DNA from 4 places in the Streptomyces sp. NBC_00414 genome. Region 4 is predicted to be linked to each of the others. Evidence: riboswitches for the same ligand, from Rfam matches in the RefSeq annotation. Region 4 holds a riboswitch; each other region holds the start of a gene.
What was found. A riboswitch is a leader RNA that binds a small molecule or an ion and turns the genes downstream of it on or off. The one in region 4 is predicted to bind cyclic di-AMP.
Positions count from the first base shown of each region.

Region 1: linked by a shared signal. The riboswitch ahead of OHS59_RS37635 (C40 family peptidase) and the one ahead of OHS59_RS26185 (LysM peptidoglycan-binding domain-containing protein) in region 4 are both predicted to bind cyclic di-AMP.
Region 2: linked by a shared signal. The riboswitch ahead of OHS59_RS18625 (transglycosylase family protein) and the one ahead of OHS59_RS26185 (LysM peptidoglycan-binding domain-containing protein) in region 4 are both predicted to bind cyclic di-AMP.
Region 3: linked by a shared signal. The riboswitch ahead of OHS59_RS12765 (M23 family metallopeptidase) and the one ahead of OHS59_RS26185 (LysM peptidoglycan-binding domain-containing protein) in region 4 are both predicted to bind cyclic di-AMP.

Region 1 covers NZ_CP107935.1:8,637,592-8,645,197, reverse strand. Annotated here, with positions in the region: gene OHS59_RS37650 (hypothetical protein) at 493-1,428, shown strand; gene OHS59_RS37645 (ATP-dependent Clp protease proteolytic subunit) at 1,743-2,390, shown strand; gene OHS59_RS37640 (hypothetical protein) at 2,398-2,706, shown strand; cyclic di-AMP (ydaO/yuaA leader) riboswitch at 3,085-3,240, shown strand; gene OHS59_RS37635 (C40 family peptidase) at 3,244-3,717, shown strand; gene OHS59_RS37630 (DUF6328 family protein) at 3,818-4,327, shown strand; gene OHS59_RS37625 (ATP-binding protein) at 4,340-4,783, opposite strand; gene OHS59_RS37620 (helix-turn-helix domain-containing protein) at 5,044-5,901, shown strand; gene OHS59_RS37615 (DUF397 domain-containing protein) at 5,911-6,135, shown strand; gene OHS59_RS37610 (8-amino-7-oxononanoate synthase) at 6,116-7,279, opposite strand; gene bioB (biotin synthase BioB) at 7,525-7,606, shown strand, end outside.
Region 2 covers NZ_CP107935.1:4,344,973-4,352,578, reverse strand. Annotated here, with positions in the region: gene OHS59_RS18650 (SurA N-terminal domain-containing protein) at 1-176, shown strand, start outside; gene OHS59_RS18645 (nucleoside triphosphate pyrophosphohydrolase) at 248-1,234, shown strand; gene OHS59_RS18640 (globin domain-containing protein) at 1,308-2,540, opposite strand; gene OHS59_RS18635 (cytochrome P450 family protein) at 2,723-4,009, shown strand; gene OHS59_RS18630 (transglycosylase family protein) at 4,228-5,127, shown strand; cyclic di-AMP (ydaO/yuaA leader) riboswitch at 5,346-5,516, shown strand; gene OHS59_RS18625 (transglycosylase family protein) at 5,521-6,225, shown strand; gene eno (phosphopyruvate hydratase) at 6,670-7,606, shown strand, end outside.
Region 3 covers NZ_CP107935.1:2,978,793-2,986,398, reverse strand. Annotated here, with positions in the region: gene OHS59_RS12780 (DNA gyrase/topoisomerase IV subunit A) at 1-1,441, opposite strand, end outside; gene OHS59_RS12775 (M16 family metallopeptidase) at 2,070-3,440, shown strand; gene OHS59_RS12770 (M16 family metallopeptidase) at 3,437-4,825, shown strand; cyclic di-AMP (ydaO/yuaA leader) riboswitch at 5,072-5,226, shown strand; gene OHS59_RS12765 (M23 family metallopeptidase) at 5,240-6,025, shown strand; gene OHS59_RS12760 (GntR family transcriptional regulator) at 6,314-7,006, shown strand; gene OHS59_RS12755 (HPr family phosphocarrier protein) at 7,285-7,566, opposite strand.
Region 4 covers NZ_CP107935.1:6,016,653-6,024,258, reverse strand. Annotated here, with positions in the region: gene OHS59_RS26195 (peptide MFS transporter) at 1-1,185, shown strand, start outside; gene OHS59_RS26190 (CocE/NonD family hydrolase) at 1,196-3,190, shown strand; cyclic di-AMP (ydaO/yuaA leader) riboswitch at 3,674-3,838, shown strand; gene OHS59_RS26185 (LysM peptidoglycan-binding domain-containing protein) at 3,842-4,573, shown strand; gene OHS59_RS26180 (HAD family hydrolase) at 4,567-5,448, opposite strand; gene OHS59_RS26175 (FAD-dependent oxidoreductase) at 5,669-6,922, opposite strand; gene OHS59_RS26170 (carboxylate--amine ligase) at 7,061-7,606, opposite strand, start outside.

The DNA.
Region 1 (7,606 bases), 2.6 Mb from region 4:
TTCGAATGCGGGTGGTGGCAAATGTCGGGGATTCGGCAACGCTCGCCAAACAGGGAAAAGGAACGCGGTCGACGCAATAGGCCTCAATAAGAAGCAATGGAGTTCCGTCATCCGGCCCCATCCGCCCCGGCGCTGTACCGGCGCGCTCCCAGACCCCGGGCGCCGGGTGGTCAGAAGTGGCCTCCGGCCACCACAATCGAGCAGGAACAGCAGCTCAGCGCCCATGATCCCAGAAAATCGAGGAATGGCGCCTCCATTCCGACCCTTTGTGATCGAACTGGCGGAAAACGCCCAAACATTCACGTCACGCGAGCTTGCGTACCGCAGACGGAGGACCGCCTTCCCGGGTGAATCTCGATAAAGGTCACTCTCGCCATTCGATTACAAACAGGAAGAATTGCGAGTCCTATGGAAATAGTCCGGAAATCGCTGCCGGTCCAACGGCAAGCGGCACGGACGACTGCTTCACCTGAGCCAGAGGAAATCCCCGTCATGAACAGGAAACAGACCACCGTCCTCGTCGCCCTCCCCGCTCTCTTTGCGAGCGCGGTACTCTTCCTCGGCGCTCCGGCCGGCGCCTCGGCGCCGGCCTGTACCGCGGGCACCGCCGGTGTCGCGGGGGCCAACGGCAACGCCGGTCATCCCAACGGCTTCCCCGGCACCGCGGGTGGCGCCGCGACGGGAACCGGGGACTGCGCCGGTGGCGCGGGAGGCCCCGGCGGCAACGGGGTCCTGGGCGGTGTCGGCGGTAAGGGCGGCAACGGTGGCGCCGGCCTGGGCAGCGGTTCCGGCGGGGCGGGCGCTCTGGGCGGCAACGCGGGCCCCAACGGCGCCGCAGGCGGTAACGGCGGCACCGGCGCTGTCGGCGGCCTGACCGGCGCCGGCGGTGCGGGCGGAGCGGGCGGCGTGGGCACCCAAGGAGGTGCGGGCGGTATCGGCGGGGCCGGCGGCAGCTCCGGCGCCAACGCCGGCGCGGGTGGCCTCGGCGGCCTCGGCGGCGCCGGAGGATCCACCGGCGGTGCGGGCGGCAACGGAGGCAAGGGCGGGACCGGCCACGGTGGTGGCGCGGGCGGCAACGGCGGCGCCGGCGGCGTCAACGGCTTCGGCAACGGAGGCAAGGGCGGCAAGGCCGGCAACGGCGGAAACGGCAGCTCGGGCGGCGCCTACCCGGGTGGTGCCGCAGGTATCGGCGGGGCCGGCGGTCTGAGTTCCGGAGGCATCAGCAACTTCGGCGGCCAGGGCGGCGCCGGGGGCAACGGCGGTGCCAAGTCGGGCGCCGGCGCCGACGGCGCCTGCGGGATCGGCGGCGCCGGTGGCAACGCAACCGGCGGCATCCTCTTCCAGGGCGGTGCCGGCGGTGCCGGCGGTGCCGGCGGGACCTTCGGCGGCGGCAGCCCCTGCGCGAACGGAGCCGACGGAACGCCGTGACCCACCGCACCGGGTGGCCCCGCGTCGTCCCTCCGCAAGGACACCCGGTGCGTCCCGGGGTGTGACGGCAACACCCTGAACACCACGTCACTGAGAGCCGGTGCGCCGACTCTCAGTGACTCTTGCCGTCGCGCGGCCCGCGCCGCCTGACGGCCCGACTCCGACGAGGCACCGCGGACCGTTTCACCCCTGGCGAACGCACACAACTCCTCCGACCTGCTGTTTCCGGCGAACTCCTGGGGCATGCTCTCCACATGACGTCTTGTACGTCTTGTACATTTTTTACAGAACCTCTGCCGGAGGAGGCACGCGCCATGACCCGACCGTCCGACCGACCGTCAGCCCGCCACGTCCTACCCGAGTTCACCGAGCGCACCAGTTCGGGCACGCGGACCATGGACCCGTACTCCAAGCTCCTCGAAGAGCGGATCGTGTTTCTCGGGACGCCGATCGACGACACGTCCGCGAACGACGTGATGGCGCAGTTCATGCACCTTGAGTACCAGGCACCCGACCGGGACATCTCCCTCTACATCAACTCCCCCGGCGGTTCCTTCAGCGCGATGGCGGCCGTCTACGACACGATCCGGTTCGTCGGTTGTGAGGTGGAGACCGTCTGCCTGGGGCAGGCCGCGTCGGCCGCGGCGGTGCTGCTGGCGGCGGGCACACCGGGCAAGCGGTACGCGCTGCCGGGGGCCCGCGTGCTGATCCACCAGCCGTTCCTGTCCGAGCCGGTCCGGGGACAGGCGTCCGACCTGACCATCCAGGCCGACGAACTGCTGCGCACCCGCGCGCGGATGGAGGAGATGCTCGCCCGGCACACGGGACAGAGTCGGGAGCGGATCGGCGCGGACATCGAGCGGGACAAGATTTTCGACGCCCGGGAGGCGCTGGAGTACGGGCTGGTGGACCGGATCGTCCCCGGCCGCAAGTCCGCCCTCGGCGCATCCGGCGCGAGGTGAACCGCCGATGTTCCCACCCGAGTTGCCCCCGCTGCCGGCCCTGACGCGGGCCGAGGCCGAGCTGATCGACCGCTATCTGGAGGTGGTCGACCTGCTCGGCCGGATCAACCCGGCGCACTCCGGCGACACCTACGGGGGGCTGCGCGCGGCCCAGGCGCTGGTAGGCCGGGCCACCGCGCTGCGCGACGCCCTGGCCCTGATGCACCAGCGGGGCGAGCACGAGGTGCACGCGGGAACCCTCGCGCGGGCTCTGCGCGTCCTTGACGGTGAGCGCCGGGCGGGCCGGGTCGCTCTGCCGCCCGGCTCCGACACCTGACGTACCCCCCTCGGCCGGGCGTCACGCAGGCACTTGACGAGACGTCCGCGCCAGGGTTGAAACGGACCAGAAGGCGTACCCCCGATCGGCGTATTCGGGGCTGCCTTCACAAGCCCCTGGGAGTTGCGCAACGCGCGTACCTCCGGGGCGGAATCAACCATTCCGGTGCTGGTGCGGGGGTCCTTGCGGCTCTCGACGCCCAGCCGTAGAAAGGGCTGTCCACCCGAACGGGTGAGTGGTGAGTAAGCCCACAAATCGCCGATTCCGCTCGGCTTTTGGGACATCAGTGCGTCAAGATCCCTCCGACGACAAGCCCCCGCCAGAAGCGGCGGGGCGGTCCGGGCGGACGCCGAGTCCTGCCGCTGCCCGGATGACCGGTCGACAGAAGTGCATCGGCAGGAGTGGAGGACCCAGGCACGACGGGCCGCCGGAGAGATCCGAGTGGCCCTTGGGGTGAAGCCGCAGCAGCGGCCGGGCAACTTCGCCAGCCCGAATCCGACAGGTCATCCTTCACAGGCGGCTGACGAAGGGTTGCGCATGACTGCGCTCAATCGTGTCCCGTCGCTGTTCAGCAGGGCCGGTACCGCATCGGTCCTCACCATCGCCGCCGTAGGCGGCGGCATAGTGGCCCCTGGCTTCGCGTCCGACGCGGAAGCGGCCACTCCCGCGACGAAGGCACTCAAAGTGGCGGCCTCCAAGAAGGGTGCCCCGTACAAGTACGGGGCCGCGGGGCCCAAGCGCTTCGACTGCTCCGGCCTCACGCTCTACTCGTTCAAGAAGGCGGGCAAGAACCTGCCCCGCACGGCCGCGGCCCAGTACAACAAGACGAACCACGTCTCCTCCTCTAAGCGCAAGCAGGGGGACCTGGTCTTCTTCCACTCGGGCCGGAACGTCTACCACGTGGGCATCTACGCCGGGAAGGGACGGATCTGGCACTCCCCGAAGACCGGGGACGTGGTGAAGCTCCAGAAGATCTGGACGAAGAGCGTCTGGTACGGCCGGGTCAGGTGATCTGCCCGCGGGACGGCCGCGGCGAGCGCCGCGGCCGTCCCGTGCGGTCCCCGGGCGTGTGATGCGTGAATTCGGCGGCCGAATGGTTACTCGTTCGACCATGGCCGAACCGCACCACCACGAGGAGCGCGACGAGACCCGGCTCGAACGCGCCGACCGGAACTTCAACGAGCTCCTCCAGGAGCTGCGGGTCACCCAGACCGGCGTCCAGATCCTCTTCGCCTTCCTGCTGACCCTCGCCTTCACCCCGCGGTTCCCGTCCCTCGACACCGTGCAGCGGACCACGTACGTCGTCACCCTGCTGCTCTCGGTCCTGGCGGCCGCGCTCTTCACGGCCCCTGCGGCACTGCACCGCCGGCTGTTCCAGCAGGGCGCCAAGCCCCAGGTGGTGAATGCCTCGTCCCGGCTCGCACAGCTCGGCCTGGCCGTGCTCGGGCTGGCTCTCGCCGGTTCCGTGCTGCTCGTCGTGGACGTGGCGGTGGACCGGACCGAGGGGATCGTGGCCGGGGCGACCACCCTGCTCCTGTGCGTCGGGCTGTGGGAGGTCCTGCCCTACCTGGTGAAACGGGCCGCCGACAAGACCTCCGACAAGAGCGCGCGGGACGAGTAGCCCGCGCGGAGCTCAGTCGGCCGGAACCGGCTCCACCGGTACCGTCCAGGGCAGCATGATCGACACGGTCTTCCCGCCCTCTCTGGTGGGCCGGACCGTGAGCTTGCCGCCGGACTCCGCGGTCAGCCAGCGGATGATCACCATGCCGCGGCCGTTGTCCTGCTGGACTGCGGCGGGCAGCCGCTTCGGAAAGCGCGGGTGGCTGTCGGTCACTCCGATGCGCAGTTGCTCGTCGCGGTCGAGCACGATGTCCACCGTGAAGGTGGGTGACAGCCCGAACGTGTGCTGTACGGCGTTCGTCGCGAGTTCTGAGACGATGAGCCGCACCGTGTCGGCCGCCTCCGAGTCGGACGGCAGTCCCCATTCGGCCAGGACGTCGGTGACATACGTCCGGGCGGCGGAGACCGAGGCGGGATCGCTCGGCAGAGTGACGGATGCTTCCTGGTGATCTGCCATGCGACGTCGTCCCTTTCCCACGGGACCGGAGTCCGACCGAAGCGGATGACTTCGAGTCGGTACCGGACTGGTGCTTGCGCCAGAGTGCCACTACCTCGGCGTTCGTGGTGCCGATCCACCAAGATATGCATATATCTGTCGCTCGAAGCGGTGAACTCTGCAACGGTCGACCGTATTTGGGCGGGCAACCGGTTTGTCCTCTACCGTCGGCGTGACGCCGGACGCCATAGCGTCCGCGCGACGGTCGGAAGGAGACGGCCATGCAGTACGGCCCCGCGGTGCGCCGACGTAAACTCGGCGCCGAACTTCGTGCCCTGCGTGCCCTCGCGGGCCTCACGAGCGGCGAGGCGGCCCGCCTCGTGGGCTGGCACCAGTCGAAGGTCAGCCGGATCGAGACCGGCCGCAGCGGGGTCAAGCCCACGGACGTACGGCTGCTCCTGGACGCGTACGACGTCCGGGACCCTGAGCTGCACGAGTTGCTCGTCGTGCTGGCGGGCTCGGACAACGACGGCCGGCACCACTGGTGGCACGCCTACCGCGGCCTGCTGCCGTCGACGTACAGCGATTTCATCAGTCTTGAGGCGCAGGCGGGGTCCATGCGGACGCTGGAGAACTCCGTGGTGCCGGGCCTTCTGCAGACGCCGGAGTACGCCCGCGAGGTGACGCGGGCCGCGGTGGACGGGGCGCACGACGGAAAAGTGGACGCGCTGGTGGAAGTGCGCCTCGCGCGCCAGGAGGTGCTGCGTTCGAACAAACCGCTCCGACTTAGTGCCGTTCTGGACGAGGCGGTGCTGCGGCGGACCGTCGGCGGGCCGGAGGTCATGGCACGGCAGTTGGACCGGCTGCGGGAGGCCGCGCAACTCCCTCACGTGCGGATTCAGGTGCTTCCCTTCGGAGTTGGGGCTCACGTCGGCGTCACCGGGCCCTTTGTTATTTTTTCGTTTACGAACAGATCTGATCTGGACGTGGTTGTTCTCGACCACTTGACGAGTAGCCTCTATCTCGAACAGAGAGAAGACCTCCAGTCGTACGAAGAGGCCTTCAACTCCCTTCAGGGCCAGGCCCTTTCGCCCGCGGACACGTTGGATTTCATCGCCGGTGTAGCTGACGGCGCATAAGGAGGCACCATGCCCGCCACGCCTCGGTACGTACCTTCCAGCACCCTTCTGCACGGCGTGCGGTGGCAGCGCAGCAGCCGCAGCACGGGAATGAACAACTGCGTCGAGACGGCCCGGCCGGACTCCGGCCCGTGGGCCGGACTGCTCGCGGTACGCGACTCCAAGAACGCCTCGGGGCCCGCTCTTGTCTTCGCCGCCGCGGCCTGGGAAGGCTTTATCGGCTCGCTTCGATGATCACGCCGACGGCCCGGCCGAGCTGCCCGTCCGTGAGATCCGCGCGGGCCGTGAGCCGCAGCCGTGAGATCCCGTCCGGTACCGACGGGGGACGGAAGCAGCCGACGGCCAGACCCGCCTCCCGGCAGTCCGCGGCCCAGCGCAGCGCCCGCTCCGGGGAAGAGGCCCGCACGGAGACCACCGCGGCGTCGGGCCGTACGGCTTCGAGACCCGCGGCCGTCAGCCGCTCGTACAGCGCTGTGGCCACCGCACGCGCGCGCGTGGCCCGTTGCGGCTCCCTGCGCAGCAGACGCAGGGCCGCGAGGGCCGCGCCCACCGACGCGGGGGCCAGACCCGTGTCGAAGATGAAGGTGCGGGCCGCGTTCACCAGATGGTCGATGACGTGGGCCGGTCCGAGGACGGCACCGCCCTGGCTGCCGAGCGACTTCGAGAGGGTGACGGTGGTGACGACGTCGGGCGCGCCCGCGAGTCCGGCCGCCCACGCGGCGCCCTGCCCGCCGTCGCCGAGGACGCCCAGACCGTGGGCGTCGTCCAGGAGCAGCGCAGCGCCGGGTCTGCCGGAGTCACCGGGTTCGCCGGATTCCCGGCAGGCGGCGGCCAGCGCGGACAGGGGTGCCGCGTCGCCGTCCACCGAGAAGACCGTGTCGGAGACGACGAGCGCGGGCCCGGTGCGCGTGTCCAGCGCCTTGCGGACGGCGTCGGGGTCGGCGTGGGCGACGACCTGAGTGGTGCCCCGCGCGAGACGGCAGCCGTCGATCAGCGAGGCGTGGTTGCCCGCGTCGGAGACGATGAGCGAGCCGTGCGGCGCCAGCGCGGTGACGGCGGCGAGGTTGGCCGCGTACCCCGAGGAGAAGACGAGCGCGGACTCGAAGCCGCAGAACTCGGCCAGCTCGGCTTCGAGCTCGGCGTGCAGTTCCGTGGTGCCGCTGACGAGCCGGGAGCCGGTGGCGCCGCCGCCCCAGGCACGGGCGGCGCGCGCGGCGCCCTCCGTGACCTCGGGGTGCCGGGCCAGGCCCAGATAATCGTTCCCGGCGAGGTCGAGGAGCGCGGAGTCGGCGGGGCGCGGCCGCAGGGTACGGACGAGTCCGGCCCGGCGGCGTGCCCGCGCCTGCTCGTCGATCCACTCGAACGGCGATCGGGCCATGTGTCCTCCGGGCCATGATGCGGGGTGTGGGTGAGGGTGTCCCATGGGGCCCCGACACACGACTTTCCGCCCGGCCGTCCCCACTGCCTTGTGCAGGCAACGCACAGATGCCTTTTGTAGGCAACGCACAGACCCTAGCCGGACCACCAGCCGCCCATGATGTGGCAATACCCACACGTCGAACCGTCTCTGTTGTCCGGTCCCTCCTTGGCCCGGCGCGGTCGGATAGGCCAGGATCGGACCTCATGGACCTGCTGAACACGCTGCTGGACAAGGGGCTTCGGCGCGAGCTGCCGACCCGCGAAGAGGCACTGGCCGTGCTGGCCA
Region 2 (7,606 bases), 1.7 Mb from region 4:
TCGGCACGGACACCAGCCAGCCGGCCTTCTGGAAGGCGCTGTCCGGGGCCTCCAGGAAACTGGACGTCGACCTGAACCCCCGCTACGGCACCTGGGACGTCGAGAAGAGCAGCCGCACCGACGCCAAGCTGCCCTGGGTGCGCGACGTCACGGCGGCCGGCCAGCAGACTGCGTGACCGCTGAAAGCCCATGGGGCGGCCCATGAACGCCCCCGCTGTCCACAGCACGTGACCTTGATGTCGGTGGGGTGGGTTACGTTCGGGGTGTGAACGCATCTAGCCCGGGGCGCATCGTCCTGCTCACCACCAGCCACCGCGTCGCCCCCGGACTCCTGTCCTGGCCCGCCTGGCAGGCGCTGCACGGCGCCGACCGCGTCCTGTGCGCGGACGGCGCCCACCCCCAGCTGCCGTACCTGCGCGAGGCCGGCATCCAGGTCGACGAGGCCGAGCCCGGCGCCCAGGAGCTGGTCGACGCCTGCGCCGGCGGGCGCACGGTCACCGTCGTCGCCACCGGCGAGGGCGAACCGCGCCTGACCGACGGCCTGTCCCGGCTGGCCGGCACGGGCCGTGTCCAGATGCCCGACCTCGAACTGCTCCCCGCCTCGTACGACCTCCCGGGCGCCCGCCTCCTCGACCTGGTCCAGGTCATGGACCGCATCCGCCTCGAATGCCCCTGGTCGTCCCAGCAGACCCACAAGGGCCTCGCCAAGTACGGCATCGAGGAGGCGTACGAACTCGTCGAGGCGATCGAGGAGGGCGACCGGCACGAGCTGCGCGAGGAGCTCGGCGACGTACTGCTCCAAGTGGTCTTCCACTCCCGGATCGCCGAGGAGGGCAGCCCGGAGGACGGGTCGGAGCCCTTCTCCATCGACGACGTGGCGGCGGGCATCGTCACCAAGCTGATCCACCGCCACCCGCACGTGTTCGGCGACGAGAGCGCCTCCACGCCCGAGGAGGTCAAGGAGCACTGGCTGCGCACCAAGGCCGAGGAGAAGCAGCGCACGTCCGTCACGGAGGGCGTCCCGCTCGGCCAGCCGGGCCTCGCGCTCGCCGCGAAGCTGGCCTCCCGCGCGCGCACGGCGGACCTGGACGTGCCCCTGCCCCGGGGAGAGGGCATCGGCTACGAACTACTGGCCCTGGCGGTACGGGCGGAGGCGGCCGGGGTGGACCCGGAAGCATCCCTGCGCGCCGCAGCCCGCGCCTACCGCGACGCGATACGAGCAACGGAGTCCTGACCGCGCCCGGAAGGGGCGCGGCCCGCCACGACGCACCCGCGGCCAACATACTGTCCCCGGTTCAGCGGAGCGTTCAGTCACCGTCACAACCCACCGGCAGGTGCCAGTGGGGCCGGGGCCGCTGAAGAAGCCACGCCCCGGGCCCCAGCGGCCGACCGTCACCGCCGTCGCCGTCCCGCCCCGTGGACGGAAGCTCGTCACAGAAGACCCGCGACGGTTCCGCGCCCAGCCGGGGAAGCACCGAGGAGATCTCCTCGACGAGCCCCGGCGGCCCCGCCAGATAGACGTCATGGCGAGCCCAGTTGGCCCGGTTGCCCAACGCCGTCAGCAGCCGCTCGGTGGCCTGCCCCTTGGGCCGCCCCGGCGCGGGCGTGATCACGGTGACGTCCAGCCACGGCAGCCCCGTGCGCAGCCCTTCGAGCGCGACCCGGTCGTAGAGGTACGCGATGTCGCGGGCGACGACGAAGAGCCGGGCCTCGTCGTACGGGCCGGGCTCCCGTGCCAGCTGTTCCAGCAGGGCCTTCACCGGGGCCCAGCCGGTACCGGCCGCGATGAAGGTGAGGGGCCGCTCCACCGGCGTACGCAGGGTCAGCCGCCCGCCCGGCGCGCTGAGCCGCAGGACATCGCCCTCCCGGGTGCGCCGGACCAGTACGGGGGACAGGGCACCGTCCTCGACGAGGCTGACGTGCAGATCGAGGGTGCCGTCGCGGCGGGTCGCGTTGCCGACGGAGTACGGACGCCAGACGCCCGGAGCCCGGGGGCTGCCGACACTCACGTACTGGCCCGGAAGGTGGGGGAGGGGACGGTCCGGACGGAGCGTCAGCACGGCGAGATCGTCGCCGTGCCCGGTGCGGCCGACGACCTCGGCGTCCCACCAGGACGGTTCCCCCTGGCTCTCGGCCTCTCCCGCGCCGTCCAGCATGACGTCCGAGATCAGCTCGTACGCCTCGTCCCAGGCCTTCTCCACCTCCGGGTTCCACGCCGACCCGGACACGGCGGCGAACGCGGCGATCAGGCTGTCCCCCACGGCCGTGTAGTGCTCCGGGCGTGCCAGGTACTTCCTGTGGTCCCGCCCCAGGTCCCGGAGGTACTCGTGCAGCCCCGGACCCTCCAGGCGTGCGACGACGAGCGACAGAGCGGTGAAGAGGCGGTCCCGCTGGCGTTCCTTGTCCTCCGGGGAGTCCAGGGGGAACAGGGCGCGGACATCGGGGTGGTGCCAGAACAGATGCGAGTAGAAGTACTTGAGCGCGAACTCGGCCCGCCTTTCGACGACCGCGAAACTGGTCCGGAGTATTTCGGGGTCCACGCTCGCGAATGTAGGTATGCCGAGCGCCGTCCGGTCAAGAGGGGAAACATTTCGGGACAGCCCCAGATGAAGAGCGTAAGACGTCGTAAATCGGTGTCCCGCTGAGAGGGGCGGCCGACGCCCTTCCTGCCGTGGCAGGACGCCGGGCGGGCCCGCGCCGCGCCTCCCGATACCGTCGAGGAGTGACCGAAACGCCTGCACAGCCGCCCGCGGGGCAGTCCGCCCCCGAACTCTTCAGCTGGGAGTTCGCGACCGATCCCTACCCGGCGTACGCCTGGCTCCGTGAGCACGCTCCCGTGCATCGGACGAAGCTGCCCAGCGGGGTGGAGGCGTGGCTGGTCACCCGTTACGCGGACGCCAAGCAGGCCCTGGCCGACGGCCGGCTCAGCAAGAACCCCGCCCATCACGACGGGACCGCGCACGCGAAGGGCAGGACCGGCATTCCGGGCGAGCGGAAGGCCGAGCTGATGACCCACCTGCTCAATATCGACCCGCCGGACCACACCCGGCTGCGGCGGCTCGTCAGCAAGGCGTTCACCCCTCGGCGGGTGGCCGAATTCGCGTCCCGGGTCCAGGAGCTGACGGACCAGCTGATCGACGGGTTCATCGAGAAGGGGGAGGCGGACCTCATCCACGAGTTCGCCTTTCCGCTCCCCATCCATGCCATCTGCGATCTCCTCGGCGTCCCGCGCGAGGACCAGGACGACTTCCGCGACTGGGCCGGGATGATGATCCGGCACGGGGGAGGGCCGAGGGGCGGTGTCGCCCGGTCGGTCAAGAAGATGCGCGGCTACCTCGCCGAGCTGATCCACCGCAAGCGCCAGGAGCTCACCGACGAGCCCGCCCCCGGCGAGGACCTCATCTCCGGTCTCATCCGCGCCTCCGACCACGGCGAGCACCTCACCGAGAACGAGGCCGCCGCGATGGCCTTCATCCTCCTGTTCGCCGGTTTCGAGACCACCGTGAACCTCATCGGGAACGGCACCTACGCCCTGCTCACCCACCCCGGGCAGCGGCAGCGGCTGCAGGACTCCCTCGCGGCAGGTCACACGGACCTCCTCGAAACCGGCGTGGAGGAACTGCTCCGCTACGACGGGCCGGTGGAACTGGCCACCTGGCGGTTCGCCACCGAACCGCTCCGCATCGGCGGGCAGGACATCGCGGCCGGTGACCCCGTGCTCGTCGTGCTCGCGGCGGCCGACCGGGACCCCGACCGGTTCGAGAACCCGGACACCCTCGACCTCTCCCGCCGTGACAACCAACACCTCGGTTACGGCCACGGCATCCACTACTGCCTCGGCGCGCCCCTCGCCCGGCTGGAGGGCCGGACCGCGCTGACCACGCTGCTGACCCGCCTGCCCGACCTGCAACTCGCGGGAGATTCCGCCGATTTGAGGTGGCGAGGAGGGCTCATCATGCGTGGATTGCGCACGCTTCCGGTGGAGTTCACCCCGGTCGCGAAGTCTTGACGGAAGTCTGGCGGCTGTAGCACCGAAGCCACCGGAAGGTGAGCCTCCGTCAACTCTGTGATCTTCACGTTATCTACGCTGCATCGACTTGTGACAAGAGTTCGAGTGCCGCTACGTTCACCCTTCAATGCGGCAGGCCCGCCCGTCGCAGCAGCCACGAGCGCAGTTTTCCGCTGTGTCCCGTGCGTATTCCTTGCTGTCACGTGAAAGGCAATCGCATGCTCTCCGGGAACGGCCGTCATCGTCGCCCCCGCCAGGCCCCGGCGCTCCTCGTCGCCGCCGGCGTGGCCGGATCGGCCATCGCGATCCCCCTGCTCGGTGCGAGCGGCGCGAGTGCCGCCAGCGGAACGACCTGGGACGCGGTCGCCGAGTGCGAGAGCGGTGGCTCATGGAGCGCCGACACCGGCAACGGGCTCTACGGCGGACTCCAGATGACCCAGGAGACCTGGGAGGAGCACGGCGGCCTCGACTACGCGCCGAGCGCCGACCAGGCCAGCCGCTCGCAGCAGATAGCCGTCGCCGAGAAGATACTCGCGGACCAGGGGACGGGTGCCTGGACGACCTGCGGTCTCGTCGCCGGCCTGACGCAGGACTCCGACTCCGCGGACGTCGACACGGGCCTCGCCGAGGACGCCGGCTCGTCGGCCGACTCGGATGCGACAAAGGGGAGCAACGACTCCAAGTCCGACTCGTCCACCGACGGTGACTCCGACGCCGCGGACGACTCCGGCTCGGACGCACAGGGATCGGACAGCCCGTCCACCGACGCCACGGCGAAGGCGGACGACCCGGACAAGTCCTCCCAGAACGACGAGGCTTCGACCGACGCCGAGGCCGACAGCTCCGGCCGTCACCGCGGCGTCAGCGCCGAAGAGGTCGACACCGCGCCCCGCGCGGACGACTACGCCGGCCGGCACGCCTCGCGCAGCGACAGCACCTCGCGCGTCCTCGCCGACGAAGGCTCGTACGCGGTCCGCTCCGGGGACAGTCTGTCGAGCATCGCCGACTCCCTTGGCATCGACGGCGGGTGGAGCGAGCTCTACGCCGCGAACAAGGACAGCATCGGCGCCGACCCGGACTTCATCATCCCCGGTCAGCGCATCGCCGTCGACGGCTGAGCGCTCGCGAGCAAGTAGTGATCAAGCCGCCGAATCGGGCGAAAACCAGCGGTAGTTCGCGTTGAATGTCCGATTTGGCGAATTGAGACATGGATCTCAAGACCCCTGATCGTCTTTGAAATTCGGCACGGCCCGTGTCTACGGTCGTGACCGCTCGCCATTGGTGAGCCCCGACGGTCGCACGCCGAATCCTGCCAACGGCCGTACGGGAACAGTCGACGCGTAAAGCGCCGTAGGCAGGAGCGGGGGACCCAAGGTAAGTGCCGGAACCGGTCGTCGAGACCGGGAACGGCTTGGGGTTAAGCCGCGTGACAGCAGTGTCACGCGGCCGGGCAACTCACTCGGCCCGAACCCGACAGCTCACCTCGCAGGCGTCGGTGAGGGGATCACTTCATGCTGCTTTCGAACAAGGGCAAGCACCGTCGCCCGTCCAAGGCCACCCGTATCGCCACGCTGGCCGGTGTCACCACCGCCGCCGTCGCCGTCCCGCTGATGGGCGCCACGGGAGCCTCCGCCGCCACCGCCTCCGAGTGGGACACCGTCGCCCAGTGCGAGTCCGGCGGCAACTGGTCGATCAACACCGGCAACGGCTACTACGGCGGCCTGCAGTTCTCGTCCTCCACCTGGGCCGCGTACGGGGGCAGCTCGTACGCCTCCACCGCCGACCAGGCCTCCAAGTCCCAGCAGATAGCCGTCGCCGAGAAGGTTCTCGCGAGCCAGGGCAAGGGTGCCTGGCCGAGCTGTGGCGTAGGCCTGTCCGGTGCCTCGACCGGTGGCGGTTCGGCTCCCGCGGACTCGAACTCGAACGGTTCCGGCCAGAGCACCACGCAGCCGCAGCCGCAGAACTCGCAGTCCTCCGAGGAGCGCGCCTCGCGTTCCCAGGACCGTCCGGCCGCGAAGAAGACCGTCGAGACCCCGACCGGCAAGAAGGTCGAGAAGGGTGACGGCGAGTACAAGGTCGTCAAGGGCGACACCCTCAGCGAGATCGCCGCGAAGGAGAAGGTCAAGGGCGGCTGGGCGAAGCTCTACAAGCTGAACGACGACATCGTCGACGACGCCGACTTCATCTTCCCGGGCCAGCAGCTGCACCTCAGCTGACCCCCGAGCAGCCGCGCCGCGGCTGACCCCCGGCGGTCGCACCCCCCCACTTCGGTAGTGCGGACGGCACCTTCCGGCCGAGGCCCTGGCCGCTCAGCCTCGGCCGGAGTTCCGGTCCGCGACCGGATCGCGACTGAACCACAGCGCTCTCACATCCGTGTCCTCCATAGTGGAGGTCCCGTGAGGGCCACCCCCGTCCCCCACGGGCCCCCGCTCCGGTGCGTGTTCCCCCGTACGCACCGGGGCGGGGTTTTTTCTTGCCGCTTTACCGCCTCGCTTTGTTCCGTTCGGAAACAATTTCCTCTCGGTTCCGTCCAGGGGGCGGTCGAGGGCTGGCCGATCCCCGGCAGCCGGTTAGGCTCATCCCGCGGGGCCACCACGGCCTGCGCGCAACCGGGCCTCCGGCCCGGCACAGCTTGTGTCACATCCCAGAAGGAGATGCTCGTGCCGTCCATCGACGTCGTCGTAGCCCGGGAAATCCTGGACTCCCGAGGCAACCCCACGGTCGAGGTCGAGGTCGGCCTCGACGACGGCAGCACGGGTCGTGCCGCCGTTCCGTCCGGTGCCTCCACCGGTGCCTTCGAAGCAGTCGAACTGCGTGACGGAGACCCCAACCGCTACCTCGGCAAGGGTGTCGAGAAGGCCGTCCTCGCCGTCATCGAGCAGATCGGCCCGGAGCTCGTCGGCTACGACGCCACCGAGCAGCGCCTCATCGACCAGGCGATGATCGACCTGGACGCCACCGACAACAAGGGCTCGCTCGGCGCCAACGCCATCCTCGGCGTCTCCCTCGCCGTCGCCCACGCCGCCTCCGAGGCCAGCGACCTGCCGCTCTTCCGCTACCTGGGCGGACCGAACGCGCACCTGCTGCCCGTCCCGATGATGAACATCCTCAACGGTGGGTCGCACGCCGACTCCAACGTCGACATCCAGGAGTTCATGATCGCCCCGATCGGCGCGGAGTCCTTCTCCGAGGCCGTGCGCTGGGGCGCCGAGGTCTACCACACCCTCAAGAAGGTCCTGAAGAGCCGCGGCCTGTCCACCGGCCTCGGCGACGAGGGCGGCTTCGCCCCGAACCTCGGCTCCAACCGCGAGGCCCTCGACCTGATCGTCGAAGCCATCAAGGAAGCCGGCTACACCCCCGGCGCGCAGGTCGCCCTCGCGCTGGACGTCGCCGCGTCCGAGTTCTACAAGGACGGCAAGTACGAGTTCGAGGGCAAGTCCCGCTCGGCCGCCGAGATGACCGAGTACTACGAGGAGCTCGTCGCCGCGTACCCGCTGGTCTCCATCGAGGACCCGCTGTACGAGGACGACTGGGCCGGCTGGAACGTCATCACCGAGAAGCTGGGCGACAAGGTCCAGATCGTCGGCGACGACCTCT
Region 3 (7,606 bases), 3.0 Mb from region 4:
TCGAGACCAGCTTGCGCAGTTCGGTGTCCGAGTCCAGGATGCCGGTCAGCTCGTCGATCTCGCCGTTGAGCCGGTCGCGCTCGGTCTCCAGCTCGATGCGGTCGAACCTGGTCAGCCGGCGCAGCGGCGTGTCCAGGATGTACTGCGTCTGGATCTCGCTCAGTGAGAAGTGCTCGATCAGGCGCTGCTTGGCCTGGGCGGAGTTGTCGCTGGAGCGGATGAGGCGGATGACCTCGTCGATGTCCAGCAGGGCGACGAGCAGACCCTCGACCAGGTGCAGCCGGTCGCGCTTCTTGGTGCGGCGGAACTCGCTGCGGCGGCGCACGACCTCGAAACGGTGGTCGAGGTACACCTCCAGCAGTTCCTTGAGGCCCAGCGTGAGCGGCTGGCCGTCCACCAGCGCCACGTTGTTGATGCCGAAGGACTCCTCCATCGGCGTCAGTTTGTAGAGCTGCTCCAGGACCGCCTCCGGCACGAAGCCGTTCTTGACCTCGATGACCAGGCGCAGGCCGTGCGAGCGGTCGGTGAGGTCCTTGACGTCGGCGATGCCCTGCAGCTTCTTCGAGCCGACCAGGTCCTTGATCTTCGCGATCACCTTCTCCGGGCCGACGGTGAAGGGCAGTTCGGTGACGACGAGGCCCTTGCGGCGCGCCGTCACGTTCTCCACCGACACCGTCGCGCGGATCTTGAAGGTGCCGCGGCCCGACTCGTACGCGTCCCTGATCCCGGTCAGGCCGACGATCCGGCCGCCGGTGGGCAGGTCGGGGCCCGGGACGTACTTCATGAGCGTTTCGAGATCGGCGCCTGGATGGCGGATCAGGTGGCGGGCGGCGGCGATGACCTCGCCGAGGTTGTGCGGCGCCATGTTCGTCGCCATGCCGACCGCGATGCCCGACGCGCCGTTGACCAGGAGGTTCGGATACGCGGCCGGGAGGACCGACGGCTCCTGCTCCTGGCCGTCGTAGTTCGGGCTGAAGTCGACCGTGTTCTCCTCGATCGACTCCGTCATGAGGGAGGTGGCGTCGGCCATCCTCGCCTCGGTGTACCGCATGGCGGCCGGCGGGTCGTCGTTGCCCAGCGAACCGAAGTTGCCGTGGCCGTCGACCAGGGGCAGGCGCATGGAGAAGGGCTGGGCCAGGCGGACCAGGGCGTCGTAGATCGACGCGTCGCCGTGGGGGTGGAGCTTACCCATGACCTCGCCGACGACGCGGGCGCACTTCACGTAGCCGCGGTCGGGGCGGAGCCCCATCTCGTTCATCTGGTAGACGATGCGGCGGTGCACGGGCTTGAGGCCGTCGCGGGCGTCCGGCAGGGCTCGGGAGTAGATGACCGAGTACGCGTACTCAAGGAAAGAGCCCTGCATCTCGTCGACGACGTCGATGTCGAGGATGCGCTCCTCGAAGTCGTCGGATGGCGGGGTCTTCGTGCTGCGGCGGGCCATCGCTGCTGCGACTCCTTCACAGTCTCTGCCGGGGCATGAACGGGTTCTGACGCGGTCCATTGTGGACCGCGGTACTGACAACGCGGACCACGACCCGTCCGTACGGGTCTCGCGGGTCGGGTGCGTGACCAGCTCAACAGGCCTGGCAGACAGCGATTCCGGCGGTCTCGGCAGGCAGTCGGAACCCCGGCCCCGCTGCCTGCGGAGGTCTCCGGACGCTATCGCGTCATCGGTCGCGCGAGGTTTCGGAGGCTACCTCGTTCTGGCCGTGCGCCGTGCGGCCGGCTTCACGGGGGCGGGCGGCCCCGGTGGCACCCGGCCGACCGCCTGCACCCGTCGTGAGCCGAGTCCCTCCGGGGGCAGGGGGGCTCGTCGGGTGCGGGGCCGTCGGGGCTGGTCGCGCAGTTCCCCGCGCCCTTGGGGGAGCGCCCCTGGCCGGGTCGGCTGCCGGTGGGAGCGTCGTCGGGCCGGGCCTGTGCTGCCCGCGCGGTCGCGCGGGATCCCGCGGGCGGCCCGGTGCTCGCTCTCGGCGTACTCGACGCGGGAACTTCGCCAGCCGTCCGCGCGCTTGCATACAGTGGCATGACTAGCAGGAATTCAGCAGTTTTCCGCGATCGAAGGGACGTACATGCCCATGGGTCACACGGCCACAGCCGAGGCCGGTTCCGGCGGCCTGACAGCGACCGAGCACCGCCTGGCCAACGGCCTGCGTGTGGTGCTCTCCGAGGACCACCTCACCCCGGTCGCGGCGGTGTGCCTCTGGTACGACGTCGGCTCGCGTCACGAGGTCAAGGGCCGTACCGGGCTCGCCCACCTCTTCGAGCACCTGATGTTCCAGGGGTCCGGCCAGGTGAAGGGCAACGGTCACTTCGAGCTGGTCCAGGGAGCGGGCGGTTCGCTCAACGGGACGACGAGTTTCGAGCGGACCAACTATTTCGAGACCATGCCGACGCACCAGCTGGAGCTCGCCCTCTGGCTGGAGGCCGACCGCATGGGCTCCCTGCTCGCCGCGCTCGACGAAGAGTCGATGGAGAACCAGCGGGACGTCGTCAAGAACGAGCGCAGGCAGCGCTACGACAACGTCCCCTACGGCACCGCTTTCGAGAAGCTGACCGCCCTCGCCTATCCGGAGGGCCACCCCTACCACCACACCCCGATCGGGTCGATGGCGGACCTGGACGCGGCCACCCTTGAGGACGCGCGCGCTTTCTTCCGCACCTACTACGCGCCCAACAACGCGGTGCTGTCGGTCGTCGGTGACATCGACCCGGAGCAGACGCTCGCCTGGGTCGAGAAGTACTTCGGTTCCGTCGCGGGCCATGACGGAAAGCCCGCCCCGCGCGACGGCTCGCTCCCGGAGACCATGGGCGGGCAGCTGCGCGAGGTCGTCGAGGAGGAGGTCCCGGCGCGCGCGCTGATGGCCGCCTACCGGCTGCCGGAGGACGGCACGCGCGCGTCCGACGCGGCCGACCTCGCCCTGACCGTCCTCGGCGGCGGCGAGTCGTCCCGGCTCTACAACCGGCTCGTACGCCGCGACCGCACCGCCGTCGCGGCCGGGTTCGGCCTGCTGCGTCTCTCCGGAGCGCCCTCCCTGGGGTGGCTCGACGTGAAGACTTCCGGTGACGTCGAGGTCCCGGTCATCGAGGCCGCCGTCGACGAGGAGCTCGCCCGGTTCGCCGCGGAGGGCCCCACGGCCGAGGAGATGGAGCGCGCCCAGGCCCAGTTGGAGCGCGAGTGGCTGGACCGGCTCGGCACGGTCGCGGGCCGCGCCGACGAACTGTGCCGGTACGCGGTCCTGTTCGGCGACCCCCAGCTCGCCCTGACCGCCGTCCAGCGCGTCCTCGACATCACCGCGGAGGAGGTCCAGGAGGTCGCCAAGGCCCGCCTGCGCCCCGACAACCGCGCGGTGCTGGTCTACGAGCCGGTCGCCGCCGAGGAGACCGACGCCCCCGGGACCGACGCCGCCGCTGACAACACCGACGAGGAGGCGGCCAAGTGACCGAGCTCGCCACGATGGAGTTCCACCCGCAGCCCCAGGCCGGCGAGGCCAGGCCCTGGGCCTTCCCCGCGCCCGAGCGCGGCACCCTCGGCAACGGCCTGACGCTGTTGCGCTGCCACCGCCCCGGCCAGCAGGTCGTCGCCGTGGAGGTGATCCTGGACGCCCCGCTGGAGGCGGAGCCGAAGGGCCTGGACGGCATCGCCACGATCATGGCGCGAGCCTTCTCGGAGGGCACCGACAAGCACTCCGCCGAGGAGTTCGCCGCCGAGCTGGAGCGCTGCGGCGCCACCCTGGACGCGCACGCCGACCACCCCGGCGTACGGCTCAGCCTCGAAGTCCCCGTCTCCCGGCTGCCCAAGGCGCTCGGCCTGCTCGCCGACGCGCTCAGGGCGCCCGCGTTCGAGGACGGCGAGATCGAGCGGCTGGTGCGCAACCGGCTCGACGAGATCCCGCACGAGACCGCCAACCCGGCCCGGCGGGCCGCCAAGGAGCTGTCCCGGCAGCTCTTCCCGGCGGACTCCCGGATGTCGCGCCCGCGCCAGGGCACCGAGGAGACGGTCACCGCGATCGACTCGGCGGCCGTACGCGCCTTCTACGAGAAGCACGTACGCCCCGCCACGGCCACCGCGGTCGTCGTCGGAGACCTCACCGACGTCGACCTCGACGCGCTGCTCGGGGACACGCTCGGCACCTGGACCGGATCGCAGGCCGAGTCGCGTCCCGTGCCCTCGGTGACCGCCGACGACACCGGCCGGGTGATCATCGTCGACCGTCCCGGAGCCGTCCAGACGCAGCTGCTCATCGGCCGCGTCGGCGCGGACCGGCACGACCGTGTGTGGCCCGCCCAGGTGCTCGGCACGTACTGCCTCGGTGGCACCCTCACCTCCCGCCTGGACCGTGTCCTGCGCGAGGAGAAGGGATACACCTACGGCGTGCGGGCGTTCGGCCAGGTTCTGCGCTCCGCCCCGGACGGGACGGGCATCTCGATGCTCGCCATCAGCGGCTCGGTGGACACCCCGAACACCGGCCCGGCGCTCGACGACCTCTGGAAGGTGCTGCGCACCCTCGCCGCCGGGGGTCTGACGGACGCCGAGCGTGACGTCGCCGTGCAGAACCTGGTGGGGGTGGCGCCCCTGAAGTACGAGACCGCGGGCGCCGTCGCGGGCACGCTGGCCGACCAGGTCGAGCAGCACCTGCCGGACGACTTCCAGGCGACGCTGTACAAGCAGCTCGCCGCCACCGGCACCGTGGAGGCCACCGCGGCCGCCGTGAACGCCTTCCCGGTGGACCGTCTGGTGACCGTCCTCGTCGGTGACGCCGCGCAGATCGAGGGGCCCGTCAGGGCCCTCGGAATCGGCGAAGTCAGCGTCGTGGCACCGGAGTAGGTACTGGCAGCAGGTGGGGCCCGGGTGACCGACGAGTCGCCCGGGCCCCTTTTTCATACTGCTGCCCGTACCGCCTTCCTCCCTGATTGTCTGCATTGAGGCGGAAGTTGCCCGTATTGGTGGAGAGGTTGCCTGTCTGCCCTGTGGCGTGCGCTACAAAAGTGTTGATCCGTTTGTCTATTGAAAGAGGCGCCGCTTAGCGTCGGTCCGGCTGTTCGTCAGGCACTGCGCCGCGTCCGCGGCACCGGACAGTCATCGCCGAGTCCCCGCATGGCGCGAGCCAGGGGAGCCGGGGACCCACGTCCCTGGGGTGAATCGGACGCCCTTCCCGAAGGGGGTCCGTAGGAGACCTTCCTGCTCCGAACCCGTCAGCTAACCCGGTAGGCGAGAAGGAAGGAAAGGACCAGCCACTTCATGGCGTTCACCCGCGCCACGGGGAAGCACCGTCTTCCCAGCCGCATGACGCGCACGACCCGCAGGACCGTCGGCGTCGCAGCCCTGGCCACCACCGGTGTCGTGGGCACACTGGCCGCCCCGGCGTTCGCCGCCGAGAGCGAGATCGAGCAGACCGGCCCCCTCCGGGCCGTCACCATGGGTGACTCGGTCGCCCACGAGATCGACGCCCAGGCCGCCGCCCAGCGGCAGGCCGCCGAGCAGGACGCGGCCCGCGAGAAGGCCGAGGCCGCCGCGAAGAAGCGCGCCGAGGAGGCCGCGGCCAAGGCCAAGGCGAGGGCCGAGAAGGAGCGCGAGGCCGAGGCCCGCGCGGCCCGCGAGAAGGAGCGCAAGCGCCTCAACGCCTACACCGCGCCGATCGCCGGCTCGTACGTCTCGACCTCTTACCAGGCCGGCGGCGGCATCTGGTCCTCCGGCAGCCACACCGGCATCGACTTCCACGCCGCCAGCGGCACCGCCGTCCACGCGGTGGGCTCCGGCACCGTCGTGGAGGCAGGCTGGGGCGGCTCGTACGGCAACCAGGTCGTCATCAAGATGACCGACGGCACGTACACCCAGTACGGGCACCTCTCGTCCATCGGTGTCTCGGTCGGCCAGACGGTCACTCCGGGGCAGCAGATAGCCCTCTCCGGGGCGACCGGCAACGTCACGGGGGCGCACCTGCACTTCGAGGCGCGGACGACCGCGGAGTACGGATCCGACATGGACCCCGTCGCGTACCTCCGCGGGCACGGCGTCAACGTCTGACCGCACGGCATCTCTGTACGGACGTACAGCACCGCATCCGCGCGAAGGCCCCGGCTCACCGAGCCGGGGCCTTCGCGCGATCCCGTCGCCTCAGATGGGCCCGTAGGTACCCGTACGACCGCTTCCGGTCACTTCCGCACCGGACGACTGCCTGTTCGGAGACGTGGTGTGTCCAAAAAATATCCATGGATTCCCGGCTGCCTTCGGAATTTCCCGTTCTCTGCAATAGAGTCACCGAACAAGCGTCAATCGACCGCGTTTCGCGGGGATTAAGGCGGAGGTTCGGTCATGCGTATTCCCGCGCGCTCGGTATGCACGGCGATCCGTGACGACATCGTCGCGGGTGTCTACGGGCGCGGCAGCCGGCTCACCGAAGAACTGCTCGCGCGCCGCTACGGCGTCTCGCGGGTCCCCGTGCGCGAGGCGCTGCGCACCCTGGAGGCGGAGGGCTTCGTGGTCACCCGCCGGCACGCGGGCGCGTGCGTCGCCGAACCGACGGAGCAGGAGGCCGCCGACCTCCTGGAGATGCGTGTGCTGCTGGAGCCGCTGGGCGCCGCCCGGGCCGCCCAGCGACGTACCGAGGCCCATCTCAAGGTGCTGCGCGGCCTGGTCAGACTCGGTCAGGAGCGGGCCAGGCGGGGCAACAGCGAGGATCTGCGCTCACTCGGCGGCTGGTTCCACGAGACGCTCGCGCAGGCCTCGGGCAGCCCGGCGCTGACCTCGACGCTCGGTCAGCTGCGGCACAAGATCGCCTGGATGTACTCGGTCGAGGCGCCCGCGCACCCCGCCGAGTCCTGGACCGAGCACGGGGCCATCGTGGACGCCGTGGCCCGCGGTGACAGTGACCGGGCCCGGTCGATCACGGCGTTGCACACGGAGCGGGCGACCTCCGCGCACCGGCTGCGCTTTCCCGGCGCGGACCGCGTCGAACGTGTGAGGACTTCGCAACATCCCGTAAACACAGCGGGCCTGCGGCATTAACAGAAGCACCGTATACAAAGAGGGATATTCGGCAGGTTCCTATTTCTGGTGCCCTTTTATTCTGCGTGCCCGGAACTGCGGAGCGCGCAATTTCTGTATGCACGGAAATTGCCGCGCCGGTCCCGTGTGAAAAACACGGCTCCCGCCCCGCTGGGAAATCTTCGTCGCGGGGGAGCCCCCGGGGGCGACTCCGGCCCGTCGGTCCCGTACGCGCAAACGGCGGAGCCGCGTCCCCCGGGGTGTGGGTGACGCGGCTCCGCCGTACGGGGTCCGGGAGGTCAGACCGTCTCGGGGAGCTCGTCGAGACCCTCGGCGACCAGCTTCGCCAGGCGGTCGAGCCCGGCGTCCGCGCCCTCGGCGTCGGAGGCCAGGACGATCTCCTCGCCGCCCTGGGCGCCCAGGCCGAGGACCGCGAGCATGGAAGCGGCGTTGACGGGATTGCCGTCGGCCTTGGCGATCGTCACGGGGACACCGGTGGCCGTGGCCGCCCGGACGAAGATGGAGGCGGGACGGGCGTGCAGGCCCTCGGCCCAGCCGACGTTGACGCGGCGCTCAGCCATGTGATGCTGCCCTTCAGGTGTCTCACGGTTGTCTAGACCA
Region 4 (7,606 bases):
ATCCTGATCGCCTGCGGCCACTACGCGATGGCGGTGCCGACCGCGGCGGCCACCTGGGCCGGCCTCGGCCTGATCAGCGCCGGCACGGGCCTGCTGAAGCCGAACGTCGCCACCATGGTCGGCAAGCTCTACCGCACCGACGACGACCGCCGCGACGCCGGTTTCGCGCTCTACTACATGGCCATCAACACGGGCGCCTTCGCGGGCCCGCTGATCACCGGCTGGCTGGGCGACCACCGGGGCTGGCACTGGGGCTTCTCCGCGGCGGCCGTCGGAATGACCCTCGGCCTGGTCCAGTACGTCGCGGGCCGCCGTCACCTGGCCGGGCGCAGACAGGCGGCCGAGTTCGCGCTGCCGCCCGCGGCCATGCGCCGCGCGGTCCGGCTGATCGTCCTGGGCCTCCTGGCGGTGGCGGTTCTCGCGGTCCTCCTGGCCCTCGCCGGGGTGCTGACCATGGACCGCTTCGTGGACCTGCTCACCCTGGTCTCGGTGATCGCGCCGGTCGTCTACTTCACGGTGATGTTCAGGAGTCCGAGGGTGACTGCCGAGGAACGGGGCCGGCTGCGCCCGTACATCGTCCTGTTCCTGGCGTCCACGGTCTTCAACTTCATCCTCTTCCAGGCGTACTCGACGATGATCCTGCTGGCCGCGTCGAACGCCGAGACGACGATCCTCGGCTTCGACTTCCCCGCCGGCTGGTACGCGTCCGCCCTGGGCGCCTTCGAGGTCGCGCTGGCCCCCGTGGTGGCCGCGCTGTGGGTGCGGATGGGGCACCGCCAGCCGCACGCCTCCAACAAGATCGCGTTCGGTGTGGTGCTCGGCGGGCTGTCGTTCCTGCTGATGGTGCTGCCGACCTCCGGCCACGACGGCGACGACCACCTGATGTCCGTGTGGTGGATCGTCGGCTCGTACTTCCTGCTGGGGCTCGGCGACATCCTCCTGGAGACCTCCGGCATGTCGGCCACCACGAAGCTCGCCCCCAAGGCCTTCGCCAGCCAGACGATGTCCCTCTGGTTCCTCTCCCTGGCCCTCGCCAACGGCATCCAGGCCCAGACCGTGAAGTTCTACGACGACGTGTCCAAGCCCGCCTACTTCGGCGTCAACGGCGCGATCGCCGTGGCCGCCGGTCTGCTCGTGATCGCCGCGGCGCCCTGGCTGCGCCGCACGATGCACCCCGTCCACTGAGGTGACACCCATGCGCATCCGTACGTCCTTCCCCTGCGAGACGTTTCACGAGGACATCCGCGTTCCCCTCACGGACGGAACCAAGCTCTACGCGCGCGTGTGGCGGCCCCTCTACGGCGAACCCGTGCCGGCCCTGCTCGAATACCTCCCGTACCGGCTGACCGACTGGACCGCTCCGCGCGACCGGCAGCGCCATCCCTGGTACGCGGGCCACGGCTACGCCTCCGTACGCGTGGACGTCCGCGGGCACGGCAACTCCGAGGGACTGCCGGGCGACGAGTACTCGGCGACGGAGCTGGCCGACGGGGTCGAGGTCGTCGAATGGCTCGCCGCACAGCCCTGGTGCTCCGGCAAGGTCGGCATGTTCGGCATCTCCTGGGGCGGCTTCAACTCCCTCCAGATCGCGTCCCTCGCGCCCGAGCCGCTCAAGGCGGTCGTCACGGTCTGCTCGTCGGACGACCGCTACGACAACGACGTGCACTACATGGGTGGTTCCGTACTCGCCGTCGACATGCACGCGTGGGCGGCGACCATGCTCGCGTTCGTGTCGCGCCCTCCCGATCCCGCGTACGCGGGCGAGTCATGGCGCGACCTGTGGGTGCAACGACTGGAGTCCGTCGATCCGTTCCTGCACACCTGGCTCGCCCACCAGACGAGGGACGAGCAGTGGCGCCGCGGCAGCGTGTGCGAGGACTACTCGGCGATCCACGCGGCCGTGCTCGCGGTCGGCGGCTGGCACGACCCGTACCGGGACACCGTGCTGCGGCTCGTGGAACACCTCCCGGCGGACCGCGTACGGGGCCTGATCGGGCCCTGGTCGCACCAGTACCCCGACCGGGGGCTGCCGCCGGGGCCGGCCATCGGCTTCCTCCAGGAGACGCTGCGCTGGTGGGACCACTGGCTGAAGGGCACCGACTCCGGCGTGATGTCCGAGCCGCTCCTGCGCTCCTACGTCAGCGACTCGCACCCTCCCGCGACGGTGTACCCGGCCCTGCCCGGCCGCTGGGTCGGCGACCGGGCCTGGCCCTCTCCCCTGGTCGCCCACGTGCCGTACGCGCTCCAGGGCGCCCCCGTGATCGTGCGCTCCCCTCAGCACACGGGGCTGGAAGCCGGCCGCTTCTTCCCCTTCGGCAACGAGGCGGACCTGCCGCCCGACCAGCGGGAGGAGGACGCGCGGTCGGTGTGCTTCGAGTTCGAGGTCCCGCAGGAGATCTGGGTACTGGGCCGCCCGCGCGTGCGCCTGAGACTCACCTCGCCGACGGAACGTGGACAAGTAGTGGCCCGGTTGTGCGACGTGGCCCCCGACGGCTCCTCGACGCTCGTCACCCGAGGCGCCCTGAACCTGACAGCCCGTCATGGCCGTGACCGGGTGGTTCCCTGGGAACCGGGCTCTACGGAGGAGGTGCTTTTCGAGCTGAACGGCATCGGCCACGCCTTCCCTCCCGGCCATCGCATCCGGCTCGCCGTCTCCTCCGCGTACTGGCCGTGGATCTGGCCCCAGCCGGGCTCGGAGGCGGGCTTCACCCTCACTCCGTCGGGGAGCGTCCTGGAACTCCCGCTCCGCGCGCAGGAGTCGGACCCCTCCATCGCCTTCGCGGAACCGGAGCAGTCGGCTCCGCTGGGTGTGAACTTCCCCGCCACGCTGGACGATCCGCGCCCCGAGCGCCTCGTGGTCCGCGATGTCGCCAAGGGTGAGTGGCGTCTCGAAGTGGATCCGCGATACGGCGGCACACGCGTCTATCCGGACGGGCTCGAATTCACCGAGGACGCGCTGGAGACGTACACGATCAATGAGTCCGATCCGTTGTCGGCGCGCGCCCGGTCCGACTGGTCCGTCCGGCTGCACCGACCGGAAATGCCCTGGGACGCGAGCGTCGAGTCGCATTCCGAAATCACCTGCGACGAGGCGGACTTCATCACCTCGAACGAAGTGATCTGCAAGGACGGTGACGAGGTGATCTTCCACCGCACCTGGGAGAAGCGGATTCCGCGTACGGCGGGATGAGTTCACGCGCTCCACGAACGACCGGCGCTCATTCACGGTGAGGCCCGCGCCCCCCGGTGAATTCCAGGAGTGCGGGCCTCACCTGTGCCCGAGCTGTGACCACCTGCGACGCCTGATCGTCCGGCGTCCACAGAAGATGGCGTATCACCTTTCTTACGGACATTATCCCCTCAATATGGGGCGTAAGTCGCCGTAACATCCCGAAGACATCCGACTTGCCCGAATTGGAGAACCGTTTCCTTAATCCCCCATCTGCGTCCGTGAATTGGGTCACGCCTGCCCGAAGTGATCGTTTTGTCGGTTCCGTCGACTTCCCTTCACGGAAAGCAAGTTGAACTTTGCCTTCCGTTTTGATCAAGGGATATCCGCCCGACAAGGCAGGCCATGGCCGCCGCTGCGCGAATTCAGGGCTTGTTCACTGCATGTGCTCTCGCATACGTTCACGTCACTCCGGACGGATCGCCTAATCCTGCCGCCGCCCGGAAAACCCAGCCACCCATTCACTCGCGTACGGCAGGAGCGGGGGACCCAGGTAAGCCGCCGGTCCGGATATCGGAACGGCTAGGGGTGAAGTCGCGCACACCACGCGACCGGGCATCTCCCGCCCGAACCCGACAGCTCACCTCGCAGGCGCCGGAGAGGAAATTCGCCATGCCCGCACGAGGCAAGCACCGCCGTCCCGGAAACAGCACCCTCATCCGTGGCATCGTCGCCGCCGGAACGGGCGGAGCCGCACTCGCGCTCCCCCTCGTGGGAGCCACCGGCGCCCACGCCGCGCAGCCCGTCCAGGCGGCGCAGGCCGCTCCGAACGCGGTCCCGCAGGTCTCACTGGTCACGTACAAGGTGGTCAAGGGCGACACGCTGTCCAAGATCGCCAAGGCGCGCACCACGGGCGACTGGAAGAAGCTCTACAAGGCCAACCGCGCGGTCATCGGCAACGACCCCTCGGCCATCCGCCCGGGCCTCAAGCTGACCGTGGGCACCAAGAACGGCCGGACCCCGGCGAAGACCGCCAAGGCGACCACGGCGTCCGCCGTCACCCCGGCCGCCGCGACGACCTACACGGACGACCTCGACGGCTGGATCAAGCAGTCGCTGGACGTCATGGCCCAGCAGGGGATCCCGGGCAGCTACGACGGCATCTACCGCAACATCATCCGCGAGTCGTCGGGCAACCCGCAGGCCATGAACAACTGGGACTCCAACGCGGTCGCCGGTACGCCGTCGAAGGGGCTCCTCCAGGTCATCGACCCGACCTTCACGGCGTACCACGTGACCGGTACGTCGCTGGACCCCTTCGACCCGGTCGCCAACATCACGGCGGCGTGCAACTACGCCGCCGCGCGGTACGGCTCGATCGACAACGTCTTCGGAGCCTACTGACCGACGCCCGAGCGGGCTCCCGGACCGGCCTGTCGGCCGACGAGGGGGCCCGTCCGGCCGGTCCCGGCGCCGGAGAACATGCGCTCCAGGACCACCGCGATGCCGTCGTCCTCGTTCGAGAGGGTGATCTCGTCGGCGACGGACTTGAGTTCTGGATGGGCGTTGGCCATCGCGACCCCGCGCGCGGCCCAGTCGAACATCGGGATGTCGTTCGGCATGTCCCCGAAGGCGATGGTCTGCGCCGACGTGAGGCCCAGCCGGCCGGCGGCGAGCGCGAGACCCGTCGCCTTCGTGATGCCGCATGGCTGGAGTTCGACGGTACCGGGCCCGGACATCGTCACGGTGGCGAGCGAACCGACCGCTCCACGGGCGGCCGACGCCAACTCGTCGTCGGAGAGCAGGGGGTGGCGCAGCAGCACCTTGCTGATGGGCTGCGTCCAGAGGTCGTCGCGCCGCAGCACCCGTACCGCCGGCAGCGTCGGGTGGGGCATCTCGTAGCCCGGCTCGATGAGCGTGAGACCGTCGACACCGTCCTGGTCGACGGCCGCGTACACCTCGCCGACCTCCGCCTCGATCTTGCCGAGAGCCACCTCGGCCAGCTCACGTTCGAGCGTGACGGACCACACCATGCGGTCCGCGCCGGCGTCGTACAACTGCGCGCCCTGTCCGCACACCGCGAGCCCCTGGCTGCCCAGTTCGTCCAGCAGCGGGCGTACGCGCGGCGCGGGGCGCCCCGTCACCACGAGGTGCCGGGCGCCTGCCCCGACCGCCATCGCCAGTGCGGCACGCGACCGGTCCGAGAGGGTGTCGTCGCCTCGCAGGAGCGTCCCGTCCAGGTCAGTGGCGATGAGTGAATATGCAATCGGGGGGGCCATGATCAGAGAATACGGACCGAATCCCCCAGCGACTCGACGGGAACCGGACGTCGTCCGACACCTCGACCACCCCACGCGTCGTCGCGTGTCCCAGCAGGCCCCGGGAGTTCAGGCCGATCCCATGACATATCGGCCACTCCACCGACCCGATTCACGCCCCTCTCCCGACCGCCCGCGTACGCCCGCGCGCGCTCCCATCGAGTGCGCCCGCGCCCCGGTTTCAGCGGTGCCGTCCCGCCAGATGCCGGACCAGCCGCGGTGAGGCGAACTCCGTCCCGCACACGAACCGCATCACCGGACCGTACGAGGCGGCCGCCGGCAGCCCGGTGAAGTACAGACCGGGCACGGAGGAGCTGAATCCGGCGCCCAGCCTCGGTGTTCCGCGGCTCACGGCCAGCCGGGTCCTCAGTTCGTGCCCGAGGAAGTCCATCGCGGCGAGGTCGACGCGGTAACCGGTGGCGGCGACGATGTGGTCCGCGGAGAGTTCCTCGATACGGCCGCCGAGGGTCCGGACGGTGAGGGCCGGCCGCCCGCCCGCCTTCCCGGAGGCGCGGGTGATCCGTGCCACCTCGCTCACCTGCACTTTCCCCTCGAACCGCTCGCGCAGCCACCAGGCGCCGAGGGGACCCAGGACGCTGCGGACGAGGAAGTGCCGGGCTGCCGGGGGCAGATGACGGTACGGGTGGGGATAGTAGGTGAGAGCCCACAACGACCAGGCCCGCCCGAAGGGTGACTCGGGGCGCAGCAGCGGCTGCTGCCACGGGGGCGCGCCGAAGTCGACAGACCCCTTTCCGCGCGCCACCACGCGCACCTGTGCGCCTGCCTCGGCGGCGAGCGCCGCCGTCTCCAGGGCGGACTGGCCCGCGCCGACGACGATCAGTTCCCGGCCGGCGAACCGGGACAGGTCGTGCAGTTGCGAGCTGTGCGAGACGGGGCCCGTGGGCGTCGGCCCGTCGGGCGAGGCCGCGGCCAGCTCGCGGGGCAGGTGCGCCAGCCCGGACAGACCGGTCGCGACGACGACCGCCCGCGTGGTGAACACCTCGCCCGAGTCCAGCTTGACTTCGAACCCCCCGGGTCCGCGGCCGGCGTCGCGCCGCGTCCCGCGACGGCCCTCCCGGAGGTCGGCCCGGCGGTCGACCGAGACGACGCGCACCCGCTCCAGCTCCGGCACGAGCCGCTGCTGGAACCACTCCCCGTAACCGACGAAGGTCTCGACCGGGACGATGTCCTCGTCCGTGACCAGGCGGGGAATGCCCGCCGCGTCGCAGTAGTCGACGAGGTCGTGCCCCGGCTGCGGGGCGTCGATGTTCGAGGCGGCCGGGGTCGACTTGAGGAGCATCCCCTCGGGCATGTTCGCCCGCCAGCTCACCATGGGTTCACCGAACACCCGTACCGGAATGCCGCGCGCCCTCAGATGCGCGGCGGTGGACAGGCCGAAAGGCCCGGCACCGATCACTGCCACCGGTTCCATCACGAAGTCCCCTCCCCAGAACACCACTTCGTCATTCCGTGATCCCACCCGCACACGCCTGCGCACGGCTGCGGGTCTGCTTCGGTCCTGCCGCCGGTCCGCCGGCCGGCCGTTCGCCGGTCCGTCGCGGGCCGGCCGTCGTCATCGGTGGCCCAGCGCCACGCCGGCTCCGCGGCGGCCGTCCCTCCACAGCTGGTACAGATGCTTCGCACCGGGCCGTACGAAGCGCGCGAGCATCGTGAAGAACGGCCGCAGGTCGTCCGCCGCCAGCCACGCCAGCTCCGTACCGCTCGCGCGAGCGGGAGCGTGCGGTGTCGTGTAGCCGCTGCGGCGGTACGCGAGCAGGGCCGGCAGGTCGATGTTCTCCACGATGTAGCGCCGGCCGGCCAGTTGTTCCCCCTCCGGAACGGGCCGGCCGGTCAGGTCCAGGTGCATGGCGCGGACGACGTCGATCCCCGACTCGTTCTCGAAGAGCCGGAACTGGGCGCCCATCCGCGGATTGAAGTCGAGCAGCTTGTACCGGCCGTCACGGCGGTCGAAGCGCAGATCGAGGTCGATGACGCCGCTGAAGCCGATCTGTTTGATGAACCGCGCGGCCAGGTCCGCCAGTTCGGGATTGTCGACGACGTACGCGTTCGCCGTCATGCCCGCGTGCGGCGGCCAGGAGCGGACCTTGACGCCGGTGAA